4 regions of the Streptomyces sp. NPDC017943 genome follow, and region 1 is predicted to be linked to each of the others. Evidence: riboswitches for the same ligand, from Rfam matches in the RefSeq annotation. Region 1 holds a riboswitch; each other region holds the start of a gene.

The links. Region 1 has a riboswitch for cobalamin ahead of ACH4C6_RS13045 (ABC transporter substrate-binding protein). Riboswitches for the same ligand answer to the same signal wherever they lie in the genome.
Region 2: another riboswitch for cobalamin. It lies ahead of ACH4C6_RS19435 (ABC transporter substrate-binding protein); the one in region 1 lies ahead of ACH4C6_RS13045 (ABC transporter substrate-binding protein).
Region 3: another riboswitch for cobalamin. It lies ahead of ACH4C6_RS02220 (ribonucleoside-diphosphate reductase subunit alpha); the one in region 1 lies ahead of ACH4C6_RS13045 (ABC transporter substrate-binding protein).
Region 4: another riboswitch for cobalamin. It lies ahead of ACH4C6_RS07820 (energy-coupling factor ABC transporter permease); the one in region 1 lies ahead of ACH4C6_RS13045 (ABC transporter substrate-binding protein).

Annotation. Positions count from the first base shown of each region.
Region 1 is NZ_JBIRHH010000003.1:788,111-793,915, reverse strand. It holds gene ACH4C6_RS13075 (gamma carbonic anhydrase family protein) at 1-333, opposite strand, end outside; gene ACH4C6_RS13070 (acyltransferase) at 445-1,209, shown strand; gene ACH4C6_RS13065 (EamA family transporter) at 1,239-2,096, opposite strand; gene ACH4C6_RS13060 (XRE family transcriptional regulator) at 2,194-2,766, shown strand; gene ACH4C6_RS13055 (YbaK/EbsC family protein) at 2,810-3,373, shown strand; gene ACH4C6_RS13050 (CoA-binding protein) at 3,475-3,885, opposite strand; cobalamin riboswitch at 3,965-4,152, shown strand; gene ACH4C6_RS13045 (ABC transporter substrate-binding protein) at 4,221-5,246, shown strand; gene ACH4C6_RS13040 (FecCD family ABC transporter permease) at 5,243-5,805, shown strand, end outside.
Region 2 is NZ_JBIRHH010000005.1:560,867-566,671, forward strand. It holds gene kdpA (potassium-transporting ATPase subunit KdpA) at 1-1,562, opposite strand, end outside; gene kdpF (K(+)-transporting ATPase subunit F) at 1,571-1,660, opposite strand; gene ACH4C6_RS19430 (hypothetical protein) at 1,911-2,132, shown strand; cobalamin riboswitch at 2,226-2,349, shown strand; gene ACH4C6_RS19435 (ABC transporter substrate-binding protein) at 2,400-3,434, shown strand; gene ACH4C6_RS19440 (FecCD family ABC transporter permease) at 3,431-4,546, shown strand; gene ACH4C6_RS19445 (ABC transporter ATP-binding protein) at 4,543-5,358, shown strand; gene ACH4C6_RS19450 (class I SAM-dependent RNA methyltransferase) at 5,440-5,805, opposite strand, start outside.
Region 3 is NZ_JBIRHH010000001.1:506,370-512,174, reverse strand. It holds gene ACH4C6_RS02220 (ribonucleoside-diphosphate reductase subunit alpha) at 1-1,505, opposite strand, end outside; cobalamin riboswitch at 1,628-1,762, opposite strand; gene mctP (monocarboxylate uptake permease MctP) at 1,901-3,529, opposite strand; gene ACH4C6_RS02210 (DUF3311 domain-containing protein) at 3,526-3,792, opposite strand; gene ACH4C6_RS02205 (GntR family transcriptional regulator) at 3,923-4,687, opposite strand; gene ACH4C6_RS02200 (extracellular solute-binding protein) at 5,004-5,805, shown strand, end outside.
Region 4 is NZ_JBIRHH010000002.1:624,834-630,638, forward strand. It holds gene ACH4C6_RS07810 (VOC family protein) at 53-850, shown strand; gene ACH4C6_RS07815 (protein kinase) at 1,235-2,668, shown strand; cobalamin riboswitch at 2,771-2,956, shown strand; gene ACH4C6_RS07820 (energy-coupling factor ABC transporter permease) at 2,986-3,687, shown strand; gene ACH4C6_RS07825 (energy-coupling factor ABC transporter substrate-binding protein) at 3,684-4,049, shown strand; gene cbiQ (cobalt ECF transporter T component CbiQ) at 4,056-4,805, shown strand; gene ACH4C6_RS07835 (energy-coupling factor ABC transporter ATP-binding protein) at 4,802-5,677, shown strand.

The DNA of each region.
Region 1 (5,805 bases):
CGCCCCGTTCAGCACCGTCGCCCCCATGCCGACCAGGCAGTCGTCCTCGACGGTCGCGCCGTGCACCACCGCGTTGTGCCCGATGCTGACCCGCTCACCGATCCGCACGGGGAAACCGGGGTCGGCGTGCAGGGTGCAGTTGTCCTGGACGTTGCTGCTCGCGCCGACGGAGATCTCCTCCACGTCGCCGCGCACCACGGCCCCGTACCAGACGCTCGCCCCGGCGCCCAGCGTCACGCCCCCGATGACGGAGGCCGTGGGCGCCACGAACGCCGTCCCGTCGATCTCCGGTTCCCGGCCGCCGATCCCCATGACCATCGCCCGCTGTGCCATGCCCGCCTCCACTGACGTCGTTGCCGATCCGCACCGTACGCCACGCCGTGGGGCGAAGATCACAGGCCCTCTCCGTCATGGGGGCCGGCCCGGCTGAGTACGGTGACTTCCGTGCCGAAGCGCAAGAACACGTTCTCATCCTGGCGGCGGGGCCTGACGCAGCGCGCCGTCCACGCGGGCTGGGCCTGGCTCCAGCGGACGGCCTCGGTCACCGCCGAGCACCCCGGCCGGTACCGCTTCGGCGCGATGGGGACGGGCACGAGGCTCGCCTTCCCGCTCGGCACGGTCTTCGGCGAGCCGTGGATCCGCCTCGGCGCGCACTGCATCATCGGCGAGCAGGTCACCCTCACCGCGGGCCTGATGCCCGACCTCGACCTCGGTCCCGACCCGATCCTGCGGATCGGCGACGGCGTGGTCCTCGGCCGCGGCAGCCACGTCATCGCGGACACGACGGTCACCATCGGCAGTGACTGCTACTTCGGGCCCTACGTCTACGTCACGTCCACGAACCACTCCTACGACGACCCGCACCAGCCGATCGGCAGGCAGTGGCCGCGCATGGAGCCGGTGGAGATCGGGCCGGGCTGCTGGATCGGCACCGGCGCGGTGATCCTGCCCGGCGCCCGGATCGGCCGGAACGTGGTGGTGGCGGCGGGCGCGGTCGTCCGGGGCGCCGTGCCGGACCACTCCGTCGTGGCGGGCGCGCCGGCCCGCGTCGTACGCCGCTGGACCCCCGGCGACGGCTGGCAGCCGCCGCTGCGCACCCCGGCGCCGGTGCCCATCCCGGAGGGGGTCACGCCCGAGCAGCTGCGGGCGCTGTCGGAGCTGGCCGAGGAGGCCGCGGCCGGACTCGCGGAGCTCGAACCGGGCTCCTGAGCCGCACGGCGGGCCGGCCGCCCGCGGGCTCAGCCCGAGGCCAGCAGGACCGTACCGACCAGGGCCAGTCCGGCGCCCGCCGCCTGGACCGCCCGCAGCCGCTCACGCAGCACACCGCGCGCGGCCACCGCCGTCACCACCGGGTAGAGCGAGGCGAGCACGGCCGCCACCGTGACCGGCCCCTGCTGGGCGGCGATCGAGTAGGTGCCGTTCGCGGCGACGTCCGCCAGGCCCACGAAGGCGAGAGCGGGTAGGGCGTGCCAGGGGAAGCCGTCCGCCGGGAGCGCGGGGGCGCCGCGCCGCACCGAGACGTACAGGGCCGCCCCGCCCGCGGCCACGTTGGTCACCCGCTGCACGAACAGGGCCAGGAACAGACCGGTCAGGGTGTGCGACGCCTCGGCGATCAGGGCCATCACCGCGCCGAACCCGAAGGCCGCGAGCAGGGTCAGGGCGATGGCCTGGCGCTGCACGGGCGCGCCGCGCAACTGCGGCCCGCCGGCGAGGCAGATGCCGGCGACCGCGACGAGGATCCCGACGAACTGCAGCAGGCCGGGGCGCTCGCCCAGCACCAGTCCCACCCCCACGGGCACGGCCACGCCGATCGACCCCAGCGGCGAGACCACGCCCATCGGCCCGAGGGCCAGGGCCTTGTAGAAGGCCAGCATCGCCACCGGCCCGACCAGCCCGGCGGCGACGGCGAACCACAGCTGCGGCCCGGCCTCGCTCCAGCCGCCCGTGGCGACGACGACCGCACCCAGGACGACGACCGCGATCGACTGCGAGACCACGACCACGGTGAGCGCGGGCGTGCGGCGGGTCAGCAGTCCGCCGCCGAAGTCGGCCAGGCCCCAGAGCAGGCTGGTGGCCAGGGCGAAGAGCGCTGTCATGGAACGGATGCCTCGCAGTACAGTTCAGTGGACGATCAGGTCAACCACACCATAGTGCAGCTCGCTGAACTATGTCATACAGAATATTGGACGGAACGTGTCGGACCTCGACCTGCTGACCCAGTCCCTGGCGCGCAGCGTCAAGCACTGGCGCGCGGTGCGCGGCTTCACGCTGGACGTGCTCGCCGCCCGCGCCGGAGTCAGCCGCGGCATGCTCATCCAGATCGAGCAGGCCCGCACCAACCCCAGCCTGGGCACCGTCGTGAAGATCGGTGACGCGCTCGGCGTCAGCATCACCACCCTCCTCGACCACGAGCAGGGCCCGAACGTCCGCGTCGTCCCCGCCGAGCAGGCCGTCCGGCTGTGGCACACCGACGCCGGCAGCTACAACCGGCTGCTCGCCGGCACCGAGGCCCCCGGGCCGCTGGAGATGTGGGACTGGAGGCTGATGCCCGGCGAGAGCAGCCCCTCCGACCCGCATCCGGCCGGCACGACCGAACTGCTGCACGTCACGGCCGGGGAGCTGACGCTCACCGTCGACGGGGCCGAGCACCGGGTGCCCGCCGGCGCCAGCGTCCACTTCGAGGCCGGCGTGCCCCACACGTACGGCAACACCGGGGACGTGCCGATGGAGATGGTCATGGCCGTCTCGGTGCCGCCCGTCTCCTGAGACGCCCGGGCGGCGGGCCCCGCGGTGTTGTTAGCGTGCGGCCATGCGCGCACCCCTCGGACACTTCGACGACGCCCGGCCCGCCCCCGCCTGCCTCGACGAGCTGACCGCCCCCGTAGCCGACGCCGTACGCCACTGGCGGGGCAGCGTCCCCGCCGACCGGATCGTCTACGTCGAGACCGACCCCGCCTGGGCCGACACCGCGACCTTCGTGGAGCACTACGGGCAGGACCTGCTGGAGCGCTCCGCCAACTGCGTGGTCGTCGCGGGCAAGCGCGGCGGCGGGACCACGCTCGCCGCGTGCGTCGTGCTGTCCACCACCCGGGTCGACGTCAACGGCGTGGTCCGCCGCCGACTGGGCGCCCGCAAGGCCTCGTTCGCCGCGATGGACACCGCGACCGGTGAGACCGGCATGGAGTACGGCGGCATCACCCCGATCGGGCTGCCCGCCGACTGGCCCGTCCTCGTGGACGCGGCCGTGGTCGACCTGCCCTACGTCCTCGTCGGCAGCGGCCGGCGCCGCGGCAAGCTGCTGGTCCCGGGCAAGGCCCTCGCCGAACTGCCGGGCGCCGAGGTCGTGGAGGGCCTCGGAGCTCCCGTTCCGTAGCGCGCCGCCGCGCCCGGGCGCTGCTCGGCGAAACGCCCGCGTCTCCGTCTCCGGCACCAAGCGGTCCACCGAGGCCGCCTACAGCGCGGCGACGGCCCTCGTCACCGCCCCAGTCGGGGGATCTCGATGGCCGGGCAGCGGTCCATCACCATCTCCAGACCCGCCGCGCGGGTCCGTTCGTACGCCGCCTCGTCGACGACGCCGAGCTGGAACCAGACACCCTTCGCGCCCTTGGCGACGGCCTCGTCCGCGACCGCGCCGGCCAGGTCGCTGTTCACGAAGACGTCCACGACGTCCACCTCGAAGGGGATGTCCGCGAGGCTCGCGTACCCCTGCTCGCCGTGCACCGTCTCCGCCTTCGGATGCACCGGCACCACGCGCTTGCCGAAGCGCTGGAGCGTCGCGGCCACGCCGTACGCGGCACGCTGCCGGTTCGACGACAGGCCCACCACGGCCCAGGTGTCGCCGAGTTCGGTGAGAATCCTGCGGACCGCTGCCTCGTCGCCGTACACCGGTGACCTCCTCGGGAGTCGCAAAGGAACTGTTCCCGGTCAACGGCCCGGGCAGCCCGGTGATTCCCCGGCACCCCCGTGATAGCTTGCCGAGGCCAGTCGAACCCATGTACGTGGGTCAGGGAATCCGGTGCGAATCCGGAACTGACGCGCAGCGGTGAGGGGGACGGGCGGGGCCTCGGCCACTGGACGCACCGCGTGTCCGGGAAGGCGCCCCGATCCGGACGAACCCGAGTCCGAAGACCTGCTGGCGGCCCCCGCGGCCGACGCGGCGGGGGAGCACTGTACGACCGGGCTCCGCGACCGAGCCCTCGACGACCGAGGACTGGTTCCCCGTGCCCCTCGCCCGACCCGCCCGCGCGGCCGCCCTGCTCGCCGTCTGCTCCCTGCTCCTCGCCGGTTGCGGCGGCACGGAACCCTCCGGCCGCCATGACGGGAAGACAGCCGTCACCCTCCGCAACTGCGGGCACGAGGTCCGCGTGGAGTCCCCGCCGCGGCACGCCGTCTCCCTCGACCAGGGCACCACCGAGATCCTGCTCTCCCTCGGTCTCGCCGACCGCCTCGCCGGCACGGCCACCTGGACCGACCCCGTGATGAAAGGGCTCGAGAAGGAGAACGCCGAGGTGCCGCGGCTCGCCGACAACAACCCCTCCTTCGAGCGGGTCCTGGACGCCGACCCCGACTTCGTGACCGCCTCGTTCGTCTCCACCCTCGGCAAGGGCGGCGTCGCCACCCGGGAACAGTTCGAGAAGCTCGGCGTCCCCACCTACGTCTCCCCGTCCGACTGCGCCGGCAAGGACAACAGCTCCGGCGGCGACGGCTCCCGCGGCAAGCCCCTCGGCATCGGCACCGTCTACCGGGAAGTGCGCGACCTGGCCGCGATGTTCGGCGAGCGGGAACGCGGCGACCGGCTCGTGGCCTCCCTGCAACGGCGGATGGACCAGGCCACCGCGGGCCTCGACGCCTCCCGGGTCACCCTCCTGTACTGGTTCGCCAACTCCGACTCGCCCTACATGGCGGGCTGCTGCGGCGCGCCCGGCATCATCACCCGGGCCCTCGGCGCGCAGAACGTCTTCGACGACACCCACGACGAGTGGCCGCAGATCAACTGGGAGACGGTCGCCGACCGCGACCCGGACGTCCTCGTCATCGGCGACCTGACCCGCACGTCGCAGACCGCCGAATCGGCCGCGAAGAAGATCGCCTTCCTGGAGTCCAACCCGGTCACCCGGACCATGGACGCCGTCCGCCACCGGCGGTACGTGCTGCTCAGCGGGCAGGCCATGAACCCGACCATCCGCACGGTCGAGGGAGTGGAGCAGGTGGCCGCGGGGCTGCGCCGGTTCGGGCTGGCCGGGTGACCGCCCCGGATCCGGCCGGCCCCCGCGTCCGCCCTCGCCGCGCCGCCGGGCTCGCGCTGGGCGCGGCCGGAGCCGTGACCCTCGTGGTCTCGGTCGCCGCGGCCATCACGATCGGCCCCGCCGACATCGGCGTCGGGGACGTGTGGTCGGTCGTGGCCGCCCATCTCGGCCTCGGGGAGTCCGGGCTGACGCCCGTGCGGGACGGCATCGTCTGGCAGCTGCGGCTGCCGCGCACCCTCCTCGCCGCCGTGTGCGGGGCCGGACTCGCCGTGTGCGGGGCGGTGATGCAGTCGCTGCTGCGCAACCCGCTGGCCGACCCGTTCGTGCTCGGGGTGTCCTCCGGCGCCTCGACGGGAGCGGTCGCCGTCGTCGTGCTGGGCGTCGGCGGGGGTGCCGTGTCGGTGTCCGCGGGCGCGTTCTTCGGCGCCCTCGTCTCCTTCGCGCTCGTGCTGCTGCTCAGCCACACCCTCGGCGGCACCACCGACCGGGTCGTCCTCGCGGGCGTGGCCGCCATGCAGCTGTTCTCCGCGCTGACCTCGTTCGTCGTGATGACCTCGGC
Region 2 (5,805 bases), on a different contig from region 1:
GGCTTGTCGGTGCGCAGGGTGCCCGCGGTCTCCGGGACCGGTTTCTGCTCGGCGAGCGAGCCGGCCAGCGCCAGCACGAACACCATCGGCAGGAAACGGCCGAGCAGCATCGCGAGACCGATCGTGGTGTTGAACCACTGCGTGTCCGCGTTCAGGCCCGCGAACGCCGAGCCGTTGTTGTTGGCGCCGGACGTGTAGGCGTAGAGGATCTCGGAGAACCCGTGTGCCCCGCTGTTGGTCATCGAGTGCGCCGGGGTCGGCAGCGCCATCGCGAAGGCCGTGAGGACGAGCACCAGCGCCGGAGTGACCAGGATGTAGCAGGCCGCCAGCTTGATCTCGCGGGAGCCGATCTTCTTGCCGAGGTACTCGGGCGTGCGGCCGACCATCAGGCCGGCGATGAACACCGCGATGATCGCCATGATCAGCATGCCGTAGAGGCCGGAGCCGGCACCGCCGGGTGCGATCTCGCCCAGCATCATGCCGAGCATGGTGATGCCTCCGCCCAGGCCGGTGAAGGAGGAGTGGAAGGAGTCCACCGCACCGGTCGAGGTCAGCGTGGTCGACACTGCGAAGATCGACGAGCCGCCGATGCCGAAGCGGACCTCCTTGCCCTCCATCGCCCCGCCGGCCAGCTCGAAGGCCGTGCCGCGGTGGGCGAACTCGGTCCACATCATGAGCGCGACGAAGCCGACCCAGATGGTGGCCATGGTGGCGAGGATCGCGTAGCCCTGCTTGACCGAGCCGACCATCAGGCCGAAGGTCCGCGTGATCGAGAACGGGATCAGCAGGATCAGGAAGATCTCGAACAGGTTGGTGAAGGGGGTGGGGTTCTCGAAGGGGTGGGCGGAGTTGGCGTTGAAGTAGCCGCCACCGTTGGTGCCCAGCTCCTTGATGACCTCCTGCGAGGCGACCGCACCGCCGTTCCACTGCTGCGTGCCGCCCATGAACTGGCCGACCTCGTGGATGCCGGAGAAGTTCTGGATCACACCGCACGCGACGAGCACGAGCGCGCCGACCACGGCGATCGGGACCAGGACACGGACGACACCGCGCACCAGGTCGGCCCAGAAGTTGCCGAGTTCACCGGTGCGCGAGCGCGCGAACCCGCGCACCAGTGCCACCGCGACGGCCATGCCGACGGCGGCCGAGACGAAGTTCTGCACGGCCAGACCGGCGGTCTGCACGACGTGGCCCATGGCCTGCTCGCCGTAGTACGACTGCCAGTTCGTGTTGCTCACGAACGACGCGGCGGTGTTGAACGCCTGGTCCGGGTCGATGGCGGCGAAGCCCAGCGAGCCCGGCAGATGGCCCTGCAGACGCTGGAGCAGGTAGAGGAACAGGACGCCGACGGCCGAGAAGGCGAGCACGCCGCGCAGGTACGCGGGCCAGCGCATCTGCGTGTCGGGGTCGGCACCGATGCCCTTGTAGATCCACTTCTCGACGCGCCGGTGCTTGTCGGAGGTGTAGACCTTGGCCATATAGGCGCCGAGGGGCTTGTGGACGAGCGCGAGCGCCGCTATGAGAGCCAGCAGCTGGAGCACGCCCGCGAGTACGGGACCCATCGCTTGTCTCAGAACCTCTCCGGGAAGATCAGGGCGAGGACGAGATAGCCCAGCAGGGAGACGGCCACGACGAGGCCGACGATGTTCTCGGCGGTCACAGCTTCGTCACCCCCTTGGCGACAAGAGCCACCAGCGCGAACACCGCGATCGTGGTGACGACGAAGGCCAGATCGGCCATCGCGAACTCCTGAGGTGAGGTTCGGTTGAACGGACAGCACGAGAAAAGCGCATCCGTGGCCGGATCAGACCGGTCGTTGACGGCTCCCTGACGGCGAGACCTCCGGCTTTGACGGAACCCTGACGGCGCACAGTCCGAGGGGTGAGCGGGCTCACGGTGGAACGGACAGCGTGCTGGACGGCTGGGCACGGCTGCGCAGCGACTGGGCTCTCCTCCGGGGTGAGCGGGTGACGCGGACGACCCTGGTGTGGTTCGTGTACAGCGCGGTCGAGCTACGGCGCATGGCCGAGGAGGCGGGGTTCGGCCAGGTGGAGATCTTCGGTGGTTTCGACGGCCGCCCCTACGACGAGAACGCCGAGCGGCTGGTGCTGCGAGCGGTCCGCGAGGCATGACGGAGGGCGTGGGGGCGTACGCGCCGATATACGCGCCCTTTTGACGCGAGCTGGGCGGATCGTAGGATCAGCGGGTCATCGCCGCGACGGGAGACAGGAAGCCGGTGCGAATCCGGCACGGTCCCGCCACTGTGACCGGGGAGTGCACCCCTGAAGACGCCACTGCGCACCGCGCGGGAAGGCAAGGGGGAGCGTCGATCCGGGAGTCAGGAGACTGCCCTGTCGCGGGCCCGATCCGAGGAGCGCGGACTCCGCAGGAGGCTTCACGTGCACGACCGTCCCCCGCTGTTCCCGCCTGCCCGAAGGCACTACGCCCGGCGTGCCACGGCCGCGGCCGCCGCCCTGTGCGCGGCCCTGCTGACCGCCGGCTGCGGCTCGTCGCAGGACACCACCGAGGACGCGAAAGCCACGGCCGCGTCGTCCACGGGCTTCCCCGTCACCGTCGACAACTGCGGCGTGAAGACGACGTACGACAAACCGCCCTCCCGCGTCGTCACCATCCACCAGCACCCGGCGGAACTCATGCTCGCCCTCGGCCTCGGGGACCACATGGTCGGCACCGCCTTTCCCGACTCGGCCGTGCTGCCAGAGCTGAAGAAGGACTACGAGGAGATCCCGGAACTGGCTGAGAAGGAACCGTCGTTCGAGACGGTCCTGGACGCCGAGCCCGACCTGGTCTACGGCGGCTACGGCAGCGCCTTCGCCGAGAACGAGGGCCGTTCCCGCAAGGCGTTCGCCGACGCCGGCATCGACACCCACCTCAACCGCGAGTACTGCGGCAAGAAGCGGGTGACGATGAAGGACACCTACGACGAGATCCGCACGATCGGCAGGATCTTCGGCGTCCCGGACCGGGCCGACAAGCTGGTCGCCGACCTCACGGGCCGCGTCGGCAAAGCCGCCGCCAAGGTCGAGGGCGAGCCCGCTGTCCCCGTCTTCGTGTACGACAGCGGCGACAAGTCCGCCTTCACCGCGGGCGGCAAGAGCCTGGGCACCGAACTGATCCGGCTGGCCGGCGGCAAGAACGTCTTCGCCGACCTCGACGACGTCTTCGGCGACGTCTCCTGGGAGCAGGTCGTCGAGCGCAAACCGGAGGTCATCGCGATCTACGACTACGCCGGCGCAGGGAGCGTCGCGCAGAAGAAGAAGTTCCTGCTCTCCCAACCCGCCCTCGAGGACGTGCCCGCGATCAGGAACAAGCGGTTCGTCGTCCTGCCACTGACCGCGACGCTGGTCGGCATCCGCTCGGCGTACGCGGTCGAGGACCTGGCCCGCGGCATCCACCCCGAGAGCTTCGCGTGACGGCCCCGGTCGTCGAGACCGGTACCGAGCGCGCCGTGCGAAAACGGCGCCAGGGCGACGGGCGGGACGGCCGGGCCGGTCTCCCCGTCACCCTCCTCGTCCTGGCCGTCCTCCTGGCGATCTCCGCCACCGCCGGTCTGGCCATCGGGTCGGTCCAGGTACCGCCCGGCCAGGTGTGGGGCATCGTGACGCACGCCCTGGGCGCCGACTGGGGGGAACCGGACTGGTCGCGGGCGCGGGAGACCATCGTGCTGGACGTCCGCGCGCCCCGCGTCCTCCTCGGCGCCGTGGCCGGTGCCGGGCTGGCGGTCGTGGGAACCGCCCTGCAGGCCCTGATCCGCAACCCGCTCGCCGAGCCCTACCTGCTCGGCGTCTCCTCCGGGGCGTCCCTTGGCGCCGTCGTGGTGATCGTGTTCGGTGTGGCCCTGTTCGGGGCGGCGTCGCTGTCGGCCGCCGCGTTCGCGGGCGCCCTCGGCGCACTGCTGCTCGTCTACGCCAGCGCCCGCACCGGCGGCCGGATCACCTCGACCCGGCTGGTGCTGTCCGGTGTGGCCGTCGCCGCCGTCCTCACCGCCGTACTGAACCTGCTGCTGCTCACCACCGACCGGGGCAACGAGGCCCGAGCGGTCCTCGCCTGGACCCTCGGCGGCCTGGGCGGCGTCGACTGGGACGCACTCTGGCTTCCCAGCACCGCCCTACTGCTGGGCGTCGGCGTGCTCATGGTGCAGGCCCGCAACCTGAACCTGCTGCTCGCCGGTGAGGAGGCGGCGACCACGATGGGGCTGGACGTGGCACGCTTCCGCGCCCGTATGTTCGTCCTGCTCTCCCTCGTCACCGGCGTCCTGGTCGCGGCCTGCGGACCGATCGGCTTCGTCGGCCTGATGCTGCCCCACATCGTCCGTCTCGTCGTCGGCGGCGACCACCGCCGCGTTCTGCCGACGGCCGCACTCGGCGGTGCGGTCTTCCTCATCTGGGCCGACATCGCCGCCCGCGTGGTCGCCGCGCCCATGGAGATCCCCGTCGGAGTGCTCACCGCCCTGTGCGGCGGGCCCTTCTTCCTGTGGCTGATGCGCCGCGACGCCCGTCGGAGCACCGACCGAGGAGCACCATGACCGGCACCGAGCTCGTCATCGACACGGTCACCCTCACCGCCGGCGCGCACCGCCTGGTCGAGGAAGCCTCCCTGACCGCACGCCCCGGCAAGGTCATCGGCCTGGTCGGACCGAACGGCAGCGGCAAGTCCAGCCTGCTGCGCACCGTCTACCGCGTCCTGCGCCCCGCCACCGGCCGCGTCGCCGTCGACGGCACGGACGCCTGGTCCCTGCCCGTGCGCCGGCTGGCCCGGACGGTGGCCGCGGTGGTCCAGGACTCGGCCGCCGACTTCGACCTGACGGTGCGTGAGGTCGTCGCCATGGGCCGTACCCCGCACAAGCGGCTGCTGGACGGTGACACCCCTGAGGACGGCGACCTGATCGATTCGGCCCTCGCCGCGGTCGACGCCGCAACCCTGGCCGAACGCCCCTTCGACCGGCTCTCCGGCGGCGAACGCCAACGCGTCCTCATCGCCCGCGCCCTCGCCCAGCGACCGTCCCTCCTCGTCCTGGACGAACCGACCAACCACCTCGACATCCGGCATCAGTTGGACGTCCTCGGCACCCTGCGCCGGCTGCCCGCGACGGTCCTGGTCGCCCTGCACGACCTCAACCTGGCCGCGTACTACTGCGACCGCCTGTACGTGCTGTGCGGCGGCAGGGTCATCGCCTCGGGCCCACCCGCCGGCGTCCTCACATCCGAACTGCTCGCCGAGGTCTACGGCGTGACGGCCGAGGTCACCATCCACCCCCGGTCGGGCGCACCGCAGGTGACCTTCCTTCCCGGCGAACCGCACTCCGCCCCCTCACCGGCCCGCTGCGCTGGCGGTTGAGGGCATGCCGCCATGGAACCGGCCTCCCCGCCCGCCCGAGGGTGGGGAGGTCCGCCCGAAACTCGGCAACCGGAAGGCAGGTCAGCCCCTCTTGCCCGCCGGCTCCAGGATCGCCACGCACTCCACGTGATGCGTCATCGGGAACAGGTCGAACGCCCGCAGCGTGCGCACCCGGTAGCCGCCCTCGCCGAAGTACGCCAGGTCCCGCGCCAGCGCCGCCGGGTCGCACGCCACGTAGGCGATCCTGCGGGCGCCCAGCGCCGACAGGTGCTGGACCGTCTTGCGGCCCGCGCCGGCCCGCGGCGGGTCGAGGACGATCAGGTCGACCTCCGAGATCCCCGTGCGCGGCAGGACCGACTCGACCTTGCCCTGCTCGATGCGCACCCGCTCGAAGTCGGCCAGGTTGTGCCGCGCGTCCTCCACCGCGCGCTTGCCGGACTCGATGCC
Region 3 (5,805 bases), on a different contig from region 1:
CAGCGGGCGTTGGAGCGGCCCGCCTGCTCGGTCGGGTAGAAGTTGATGTCCACGACCCGGTCGAGGAACGTCACCGCCGTGCGGACGGTCTCGTCCAGCCGCTCCCAGTCGATGTCCCCGCCGGTCACGAAGGCGCCGAGGTTGACCGAGCCGAGGTTGCAGACCGCCGTCTCCCCGTCGTCGGTGACCTCGAGGATCTCCGTGCAGAGGTTGGAGGAGTGCACCACGTGGCCGGGCTCGGCCGTCTGGTTGGCGGTGCGGTTGGCGGCGTCCTTGAAGGTCATCCAGCCGTTGCCGGTCTGCGCGAGGGTGCGCATCATGCGGCCGTACAGCTCACGGGCGGGCAGGGTCTTCCGCGCCAGGCCCTTCGCCTCGGCCGCACGGTACGCGGCGTCGAACTCCTCGCCCCACAGGTCGACCAGTTCGGGCACGTCCGAGGGGGAGAACAGCGACCACTGCGCGTCCGCGTTCACGCGCCGCATGAACTCGTCCGGCACCCAGTGCGCCAGGTTGAGGTTGTGCGTGCGCCGGGCGTCCTCGCCGGTGTTGTCCCGCAGCTCCAGGAACTCCTCGATGTCCGCGTGCCAGGTCTCCAGGTAGACCGCGGCGGCTCCCTTGCGGCGGCCGCCCTGGTTCACCGCGGCGACCGAGGCGTCGAGGGTCTTCAGGAACGGGACGATGCCGTTGGAGTGGCCGTTGGTGCCGCGGATCAGCGAACCCCGGGCACGGATGCGGGAGTAGGCCAGGCCGATGCCGCCCGCGTGCTTCGACAGGCGCGCGACCTGGTGGTAGCGGTCGTAGATCGAGTCCAGCTCGTCCTGGGGGGAGTCGAGCAGGTAGCAGGACGACATCTGGGGATGCCGGGTGCCGGAGTTGAAGAGGGTGGGGGAGGAGGGCAGGTAGTCGAGGCGGCTCATGAGCCCGTAGAGCGCCGCGACCTCGTCCACCGCGCGGGCGGTGTCGTCCTCGGCGAGGCCGCTCGCCACCCGCAGCAGGAAGTACTGGGGTGTCTCGACCACCTTGCGGGTGATCGGGTGCCGCAGCAGGTAGCGGCTGTACAGCGTGCGCAGGCCGAAGTAGCCGAAGCGGTCGTCGGCGGCGCCGTCGACCAGCGCGTCGAGGCGGGGGGCGTGGACGCGTACGAACTCCGCGGTGCGGTCGGCGATGAGCCCCTCGCGGTGGCCGACCGCGACGGACCCGGTGAAGGACGTGACCCCCTGCGAGGCGGCCTCCTCGCGGATGCCGATGGTCAGCAGGCGTGCGGCCAGCCGGGAGTAGGCCGGGTCCTCCGAGATGAGGCCCGCCGCCGCCTCCGTCGCCAGGTCCCGCAGCTCCCGCTCGTCCGCCTGCGCGGACCGGCCGCGCAGCGCGGCGGCGGCGACCCGGCCGGGGTCGGCGTCGGGGAGGTCGGCGGTCAGTTCGGTCAGGGTCCGCAGCAGCGCGGCACCGGGAGCGTCCTGCTCCGGTTCGGCGGCTGCGGCCGGATCCGCTGGCGCGATGGTCACGGGGGCTCTCCCTCGCTCGGCACGGGGCCTCGCCGAGGGCAGGGGGCAGCACACGGACGCACACGGCGTCACGCGTCCACCGGCCCATTCCACGAGGCCCGGACGTCAGGGCACACCGGCCGGCGGCCGGGTGCACTGTCGGCAGGTCCTCGGACTGACCGTCATGCGCGCAGAGGGGCATGGGTTCACCGTTGCGGGACAGTTCCGGATTCGCACCGGATTCCCCTGCGGCGACAGCGAGCATGAGCATACATCTTGTGCCGGGCCCGGGTGGCACCCCCAGATGTAGTGTCGCGGGGGTGTCGGAGTGTCGGCTTCACATGACGGCGGGCCGCCGTGACGTTCGGTCACGGCGGCCCGCCGTTCGGTGGTCGCGGCGTGCCGCGCCGTTCGGGTCAGTGCGACGATCCGGCGGTGGCCGGCGGAAGCTCCACCTGGACTCCCGGGTCGCCCGCGTCGGCCGTGTAGTCCTCCGGCTTGGTCTCGTCGACGCCGTCGGGGGCCTTCACCGCCTTCAGGACGAAGGTCAGGACGACCGTCACGACCACGTTCAGCACGAACGCCGTGAGGCCGATGTAGCCGATCTCGCCGATGCCGGGGATCTCCTTCGACGAGCCGCCGAAGTGCTTCTGCGTCGGGGAGGCCACGCCGTAGGCGGCGAGGGTGCCGTAGACCATGCCGACCGCCCAGCCCGCGAGCAGCGCCCAGCGGTGGAACCAGCGGGTGAACAGGCCGCCGACCAGGGCCGGGAAGGTCTGCAGGATCCAGATGCCGCCCAGCAGCTGGAAGTTGATGGCGACCGTCTTGTCCATGGTGAGGACGAAGACCAGCGCGCCCACCTTCACCAGCAGCGAGACCAGCTTGGAGACCTTGGTCTCCTGCGCGGGGGTGGCGTCCGGCTTGAGGAAGTCCTTGTAGATGTTGCGGGTGAACAGGTTCGCGGCCGCGATGGACATGATGGCCGCGGGCACCAGCGCGCCGATGCCGATGGCCGCGAAGGCCACACCGGCGAACCAGTCCGGGAACATCGTCTCGAACAGCTGCGGGATCGCCAGCTGCCCGTTCTGCACCTTGATGCCGGCCGCGATCGCCATGAAGCCGAGCAGCGCGAGCAGGCCCAGCATCAGCGAGTACAGCGGCAGGATCGTGGTGTTGCGGCGGATCACCTCACGGCTCTTCGAGGACAGCGTCGCCGTGATCGAGTGCGGGTACATGAACAGCGCCAGCGCGGAGCCCAGCGCGAGCGTGGCGTACGTCCACTGGCCCGCCTCCGGCGGCGTCAGCGCACCGCGCGGCGCACCCGTGGCCGGGTTGGTCTGGCTGTACGCCTCACCGGCCTTGGCGAAGATCTCGTCGAAGCCGCCCAGCTTGATCGGGATGTAGATGATCGCCACCGCGATGACGAGGTAGATCAGGGTGTCCTTCACGAACGCGATCAGCGCCGGCGCCCGCAGGCCCGAGGAGTACGTGTACGCCGCCAGCACGCCGAACGCGATCAGCAGCGGCAGGTCCTTGATGAACCAGTTGGTGTTCTCGCCGCCGCCGACGCCCATCACGTCCAGTACGGCCTGGATGCCGACCAGTTGGAGGGCGATGTACGGCATGGTCGCCAGGATGCCGGTCACGGCCACCGCGAGCGACAGCCCCTTGGAGCCGAACCGGCCGCGCACGAAGTCGGAGGTCGTGACGTAGCCGTGCTTGTGGGAGACCGACCACAGGCGGGGCAGGAAGGTGAAGATCAGCGGGTACACCAGGATCGTGTACGGCACGGCGAAGAAGCCGGCCGCGCCGGCCGCGTAGATCGCCGCGGGTACCGCGACGAACGTGTAGGCCGTGTACAGGTCGCCGCCGAGCAGGAACCAGGTGATCCAGGTGCCGAACGAGCGGCCGCCCAGGCCCCATTCGTCCAGGCTGTGCTCGTTCTCGGCCTTGCGCCAGCGCGCGGCCAGGAAGCCCATGACCGTGACGAGCAGGAAGAAGAAGATGAAGACGGCGAGTGCGACGCCGTTCACGCCGTCCTTCACCGCGACGCACCGCCCTTCGCGGCCGAGCGGGAGCGCTGGTCACGCTGCCACAGCTTGTAGGCGATCATCGTCAGTGCGGTGGAGATCAGCACCCACGCCATCTGGTACCAGTAGAAGAACGGGATCCCGATGAGAGCCGGGTCGGTCTTCGCGTACGAGCCGACCCAGAGCATGGCCACGAAGGGCGCGACAAGACAGAGGCCGATGACGACGCGCACGGGCGTCACCACCGGACCTCTGCTGGATTCTGGGGCTTGCGACATCAGGCGGCTCCGTCCCCTCAGTGATCACCTGTGCAATGCGCAGGCAATCTAGGTCAGGGTGCGGCGCAAGCGGAACCCCTCGTCCGCAATGCGGTACCCAAAAGCAATCGGGGGTTCGGCGGCCGTCGCGTCAGTCCTGGGGCCGCTTGAGACGGGCCACGAACTTGTACCGGTCACCCCGGTACACCGAGCGCACCCACTCCACCGGCTGGCCGTCCCGGTCCAGCGAGTGCCGGGACAGCATCAGCATCGGCAGGCCCACGTCCGTGCCGAGCAGTCCGGCCTCGCGCGGGGTCGCCAGCGACGTCTCGATGGTCTCCTCGGCCTCCGCGAGGTGGACGTCGTAGACCTCGGCGAGCGCGGTGTAGAGGGAGGTGTACTTGGCCAGCGACCGGCGCAGCGCGGGGAAGCGCTTGGCGCTCAGGTGGGTGGTCTCGATGGCCATCGGCTCACCGTTGGCCATGCGCAGCCGCTCGATGCGCAGCACCCGCCCGCCCGGGGTGATGTCGAGCAGACCGGCCAGCCGGTCGTCGGCGGTGATGTAGCCGATGTCCAGCAGCTGCGAGGTGGGCTCCAGGCCCTGTGCGCGCATGTCCTCGGTGTACGAGGTGAGCTGCAGCGCCTGCGAGACCTTCGGCTTGGCGACGAAGGTGCCCTTGCCCTGGATGCGTTCCAGCCGGCCCTCGACCACGAGTTCCTGCAGCGCTTGGCGCACGGTGGTGCGCGAGGTGTCGAACTCCGCCGCCAGGGTGCGCTCGGGCGGCACCGGGGTACCGGGCGCCTGGGTCTCGGTCATGTCGAGCAGGTGCTTCTTCAGGCGGTAGTACTTGGGCACGCGCGCGGTACGGACGGGTGCCCCCGTCTCGTTCTCCGCACTGCTGACGTCGGTGCTCATGCTCCGCCTTCCCGGCTCGGTCCGCCGACACGATCCCACTTGTATACCGTCGGCGCCTCTTTTGGTCTAGTCCAGCCATCGCTGTGGTCTACCCGCAGTATGCCGTGTCCATCAGGGTTTTCGCTGGCTTCTTACTTAAAGGTTCCTGCATATGTAGGTCGCATAACGGCTGGTCAGGGCCATCTCGCGACCCTTGACAGGCCTGCTGGTCTGGTCCAAGCTCCCCGTACTGGTCTACACCATTGGTCCAGGTCCTGGCGCCCCACGTCTCACCGCGGGGAGCAGGGGGGTTTGTGGCATCCCTGAGGAGGGTGGCGTGAAGCGCAAGCTGATATCCGCGATCGGTATCGCGGGCATGATGGTCTCCATCGCGGCGTGCGGGGGCGAGGGTGACGGGGGCTCCGACAAGGGCGCGGACGCCAAGGAGCTGACGGTGTGGCTCACCGTCGACGCCCAGAACAACTGGCCGGAACTGGTGAAGGCCGCCGACGCCGCGGTGAAGAAGAAGCACCCCGGCGTCAAGATCAACCACGAGTACTACGGCTGGCCCGACAAGAACGCCAAGCTCGACGCCGTCCTCGCCACGGACAAGGCCCCCGACGTGGTCGAGATGGGCAACACCGAGATGCTCAGTTACATGGTCAAGGGCGCCTTCGCCCCCCTGGACGCGAGCAAGTTCGACCACTCGGACGCCTGGCTGGACGGTCTGAAGGCCTCGGTGACCTACGAGGGCGAGACCTACGGCGTCCCCTACTACGCCGGTGGCCGTGTCGCCAACTGGCGCAAGGACGTGGCCGCCTCGGCCGGCCTGAAGACGCCCCCCAAGACCTACGGGGAACTGACCGACGCCCTGGACAAGATCCAGAAGAAGCAGGGCGACAAGTTCAACGCCTGGTACCAGCCCACCCGCGACTGGTACGCGGCCATGTCCTTCGTCTACGACGCCGGCGGCGCCATCGCCACCGAGTCGGGCGGCAAGTGGAAGGCCTCCCTCTCCTCGCCCGAGTCGATCAAGGGCCTCAAGGAGTTCAAGAACGTCGTCGACACGTACATGCACGGCGACAAGACCAAGGACGAGTCCGACCGCTACATCGTCTACGGCCAGGGCAAGTCCGCCA
Region 4 (5,805 bases), on a different contig from region 1:
CGGGTGCCCGGTGTCACGCTGGGCCCAGGACTCGCTGAAGGGAAGCACCGCCATGATCACCACGGAGTACGCCCCCGGCTCACCCTGCTGGCTCGACCTCGGAGCTCCGGACGTCCGGGCCGCCGCGTCGTTCTACAGCGCCGTGCTCGGGTGGGAGTACGAGTCCATGGGCGAGAGCGAGGACTTCGAGGGCGGGATGTTCAAGAAGGACGGCAAGGTCGTCGGCGGCCTCGGCAAGCTGACCGAGGAGGGCGCGCGCCCGGCGTGGATGCTGTACTACAGCGTCCCCGACGCGGACGCCACGACCGAGGCCGTGCGGCAGGCGGGCGGCACCGTCCGGGTCGAGCCGATGGACCTCGACGAGTGGGGCCGGATGGCCCAGTACAGCGACCCCCTGGGCGGCCAGTTCGCCGTCTGGCAGCCGGGGACGAACGCCGGCCTGGACCTGGTGGACGAGCCGGGCTCGCTGTCCTGGGTCGAACTGTTCACGACCGACGCGGCGGCGGCCAGGGAGTTCTACGGCGGCCTGTTCGACTGGCAGTTCAGCGACATGCCGCTGCCCGGCGGCGCGGGCACGTACACCCTCATCACGCCGGCGGGCCTGCCCGAGGACCGGATGCACGGCGGGCTGATGGAGATGGACGCGCAGGACCTGACGCTGACGGACGGACGGCCGTACTGGCACCCGGTCTTCGCGGTCGAGGACTGCGACGCCGCGGCCGCCCGCGTCACGGAGAAGGGCGGCGAGGTGCAGATGGGGCCGCAGGACATGGAGGGCGTCGGCAGGCTGGCCGTCTGCCTGGACCCGGCGGGAGCGGAGTTCGTGCTGCTCGCCCCGTCGGAGGACTGAACGCCCCACGGCGCCGGGCCTCTTGACGGGGCCCGCGGGCCGCCGCTGATCACAGGGGCTTACGCCGTGACGCCCGCGGCCCCGGTCGGGCCACGACGGGCCACCCGGCCCCCGACCGCCGGGCCGACCCGCCCCACCCCGGCCGCCGGCAGGCCCCCGCCACCACACCGCGAGAGCACGTCCTGCGGGGCCGCGGGCCGCGTCCGGCCCCTGGTGGTCAGCCCGCCCTCCCGGGCGTGGAAGGGCCGCCTCCGCCGGGGGATCGCGGGGGCGCGCGGCGCCAGTATCCTGGGGCGGCTGCGGCAGCCCTCGGCAATCTCCGTGCATGCGCGGGGAGTTCGGTCTGCGGCGGCGGACCTTCCCCTGAGCGTGAGACGAGGACGAGTGCTGCTAGCGGGCCGCTACCGGCTGGATGTGGAGATCGGGCGCGGTGGAATGGGAGAGGTCTGGCGTGCGTACGACGAGACGCTCGCCAGAGCGGTGGCCGTCAAGCTGCTGCTGCCCCAGGACACCGACGCCACCGCGACCTCGCGGTTCCGGCTGGAGGCCCAGACCGCCGGGCGCCTGAACCACCCCCACGTGGTCGGCGTGCTGGACTTCGGCGAGTTCGACAACCGGCTCTACCTGGTGATGGAGCTCGTCGACGGCGACAGTCTCTCCCAGCTGCTCGCCACGTCGGGCGCGCTGCCCGCCGAGCGCGTGGCGGTCCTGGCGGCACAGGCCTCCGCCGGCCTCGCCGCCGCGCACGCACAGGGCATCGTGCACCGGGACGTGAAACCCGCCAACCTGCTGCTCGACGCCCGCGGCACCCTGAAGATCGGCGACTTCGGCATCGCGCGCTTCATGGACGACCCCGGCGCCGCGCTCACCGCCACCGGCCAGATCGTCGGCACGGGGATGTACCTGGCCCCCGAACGCGCCCTGGGCAAACCCGCGGGCCCCGCCTCCGACATGTACTCGCTGGGCTGCGTGCTCTACCAGCTCCTCAGCGGCCGCCCCCCGTTCGAGGCGGACAGCGCCGTCGCCCTGCTCCACCAGCACCTCGACGCCGCTCCGGTGCCGCCCCGCGAGCTGGGCGTCTCCGGTCTGCCGCCGGCGTTCGAGAACTACCTGCTCGGCCTGCTCGCCAAGCAGCCCGAGGACCGGCCCACCGCGCAGCAGGCGGCCGAGTGGTTCGCGGGCGGCGCCTGGCGGGGGCTGCCCGAGCCGCTGCCGGAGATGTCGGCGCCCGGGCGGTCCCGGCCCCGGCCCGCACCGGCCGCTCACGGCACCCCTGCGGGCGCGGGGGCGAGCAGCCCGACCACGTACGCGCTGCCGGCGGCACCCGGGTCGCGCAGCGCGGCCCGCGCGGCGCAGGCGGCGCGTCCCGGGCGCGGTGGGCGACGCGGCGGGGGGAGCGGAAACCGTTCGAAGGCCGTCGCCGCGGTCGCGGCCGCGGCGCTGTTCGTCGCCGCGATGCTCATCGGCATGCAGTGGTTCTCGCCGGACGACACCGCCACGGAGGGCACCGACCCGGGCCCCTCGCCCACCGCGAGCACCCCCACCGCCGCGGCGAGTTCCGGCCCGGCGTCGGGATCGCGGCCGGACTCCGGCCCGGCCGCCGCCACGCCGGCCACCGGGACGGTGGCCGATGTCACCCCGCCCGGCACGACGCCGGTCGAGCAGGCCCCGCCCTCTCCGGCCGCCGAGAGCACCGCACCCCCGCCGGACGCGGGCGCCGAGCCACCGGCGGAGGCGGAGCAGCCGGAGCAGGAGCAACCGCCCGCGCAGCAGGGGGACGGCGAGGCCGAGGACGGCGGGGACGAGGGCGACGACTGACCCACGAGGCGTTCCCCCGGCGGAGCCCCAGGTGCGCCGGTGTGCGAGGGGGCGCCCCTCGCGCGCCCCCGGGTGCGGGTTGTGCTCGTCCTGATCCGGGCCTTATTGTCACCTGGCCTTGGTGAACGGGAAATCCGGTGTGATGCCGGTGCGGCCCTCGCCACTGTGAATCGGGAAGTCCGGCTCCGGCCCTCGCGGGCAGCCACTGGGTCCTTGTGACCCGGGAAGGCGGAGTCCGGGCGGTGGTACCCGTCAGCCAGGAGACCGGCCAAGGCGCGTCAACCATCCACGAGGTGCTGGAGAGGGTCTGCTGAGCCATGCACATAGCCGAGGGTTTCCTTCCTCCGGCGCACGCGGTCGCCTGGGGCGTCGCGTCGGCGCCGTTCGTCGTCCACGGGGTCCGGTCACTCACCCGTGAGGTGCGCGAGCACCCCGAGAGCACCCTGCTCCTCGGCGCCTCCGGCGCCTTCACGTTCGTCCTGTCCGCGCTGAAACTGCCCTCCGTCACGGGCAGTTGCTCCCACCCGACGGGCACGGGCCTGGGGGCCATCCTGTTCCGGCCGCCCGTCATGACCGTGCTCGGCACCATCACCCTGCTCTTCCAGGCGCTGCTGCTCGCCCACGGCGGGCTGACCACGCTCGGCGCCAACGTCTTCTCCATGGCGATCGTCGGGCCCTGGGCCGGGTACGCCGTGTACAAGCTGCTGCGGCGGTTCGACGTGCCGCTGATGGTGACGGTGTTCTGCGGCGCGTTCGTCGCCGACCTGTCCACATACTGCGTCACCAGCGTGCAGCTGGCGCTCGCCTTCCCCGACCCGGGCAGCGGTTTCCTGGGCGCGCTCGGCAAGTTCGGCTCCATCTTCGCCCTCACGCAGATCCCGCTCGCGGTGAGCGAGGGACTGCTGACGGTCCTCGTGATGCGGCTGCTGGTGCAGTCCAGCAAGGGCGAGCTGACGCGGCTCGGCGTGCTGCTCACCGCCAAGGAGACGCGCGACGAGACCGAGGCGGTGGCCCGATGAGCCGGAACACGAAGATCAACCTGCTGCTGCTGTTCGTCGTGGCCGCGCTCGCCGTGCTGCCGCTCGTGCTCGGCCTCGGCGACCACAAGGAGGAGCCCTTCACCGGCGCCGACGCCGAGGCCGAGACGGCGATCACCGAGATCGAGCCCGACTACGAGCCGTGGTTCTCCCCCCTGTACGAACCGCCGTCCGGGGAGATCGAGTCGGTCCTGTTCTCCCTCCAGGCCGCGCTCGGCGCCGGTGTCCTCGCCTACTACTTCGGGCTGCGCCGGGGACGACGGCAGGGCGAACAGCGGGCGCTGGAGCGGGAGGCGGCGGCCGCTCCCCCGGCCGCCGGGGAGTCCGTCTCCGCGAAGGACTGAGCCCGGGTGCTGCCGATCGACGCGGCGGCGCACAGCAGCCGCTGGCGCCGCCGTCATCCCGTGGACAAGGCCGTGCTCGGACTGGGCCTGACCGTGCTGGCCGTCTGTCTGCCGCCCTGGCCGGGCGCGGCCCTGGTGCTCGCCACCGCGGTCGTGCTCCTGCTCGGTCCGGCCGGTGTGCCCGGGCGGCGCCTGTGGCGGGCCTACCGGGTGCCGCTGGGCTTCTGCGCGACCGGCGCGCTGACCCTGCTGGTGCAGGTCGGCGGGCCGGGCGGGTTCGTCTCCCTCGCCGCCGACGGTCCGCTGCGGGCCGGGGAGTTGATGCTGCGCACCTCCGCGGCCTCGCTGGGCGTGCTGCTGTTCGCCTTCACCACGCCCATGTCCGACCTGCTGCCGCGCCTGGTGCGCGCGGGGGTCCCGGCGCCCGTGGTGGACGTGGCGCTGGTGACGTACCGGATGAGCTTTCTGCTGCTGGACTCCGTGCGCCGCATCCGGCAGGCCCAGGCGGCCCGGCTCGGTCACACCGGCCGCCGCGCCGAGTGGCGCTCCCTGGCCGGTCTCGGTGCCACGGCGTTCGTGCGGGCCTTCGACCGGGCCTCCCGCCTCCAGGCCGGTCTGGCCGGGCGCGGCTACGACGGCACGCTGCGCGTCCTGGTCCCCGAGGCGCGTGTCTCCGTCCGTTTCACGGCCGTCAGTTGCCTGCTGCTCGCGGTGCTGGCCGCCCTCACCTTCCTCCTGGAAAGGCCGCCGCTGTGAGCGAGCCAGCCCTCGTCGCCCTGCGGGGCGCCTCCTTCGCCTACGAGGACGGCCCGGCCGTGCTCAGCGGTCTGGACTTCACCGTCACCGAGGGCCGCGCACTCGCGCTGCTCGGCCGCAACGGCAGCGGCAAGACGACCCTGATGCGGCTGCTGAGCGGCGGACTGCGCCCGACCCGGGGCGAGTTGAGCCTCGAAGGGCGGGCGGTGACGTACGACCGCAAGGGGCTGACCCGGCTGCGGACGACGGTGCAGCTCGTGGTGCAGGACCCGGACGACCAGCTGTTCGCGGCCTCCGTGGAGCAGGACGTGTCGTTCGGGCCGCTGAACCTCGGTCTGCCGGACGGGCAGGTGCGCGAGCGGGTGGCGGAGGCGCTGGCGGCCCTGGACATCACCGCGCTGGCCGACCGGCCCACGCACCTGCTGTCCTACGGCCAGCGCAAGCGGACCGCCATCGCGGGCGCCGTCGCGATGCGTCCGCGGGTGCTGATCCTGGACGAGCCGACGGCCGGGCTCGACCCGGAGGGCCAGGAACGGCTGCTCGCCACCCTGGACGGACTGCGCGCGAGCGGCACCACCGTGGTGATGGCCACCCACGACGTCGACCTCGCCCTGCGCTGGGCCGACGACGCGGCGCTGCTCACCCCGTCCGGCGTGCGCACCGGGCCGGCTCCGGTGGCCCTGGCGCGCACCGATCTGCTGCACGCGGCGGGACTGCGGTTGCCGTGGGGAGCCGCGGCCGCTCACCTGCTGCGCGCCCACGGCCTGGTGACCGGCTCGCAGCCCTGCCCCCGCACGCCGGAGGAGCTCGCGGCCCTGGTCGCCGGACGAGCGGATGCCGTGCCGGAGGGGTCGCCGGTTCGGTCGACGTAGGACTGCACGGGTCCGCGGCGGCGGACGAAACCCGGGGGTTCCCTGACCGCCGTGGCCCACCGGTCCGTCCGGGTGGGGCTCGCAGTGCCGGAACGTGCCTCGTGCGCGAGGGGATCACCGGCGACGCA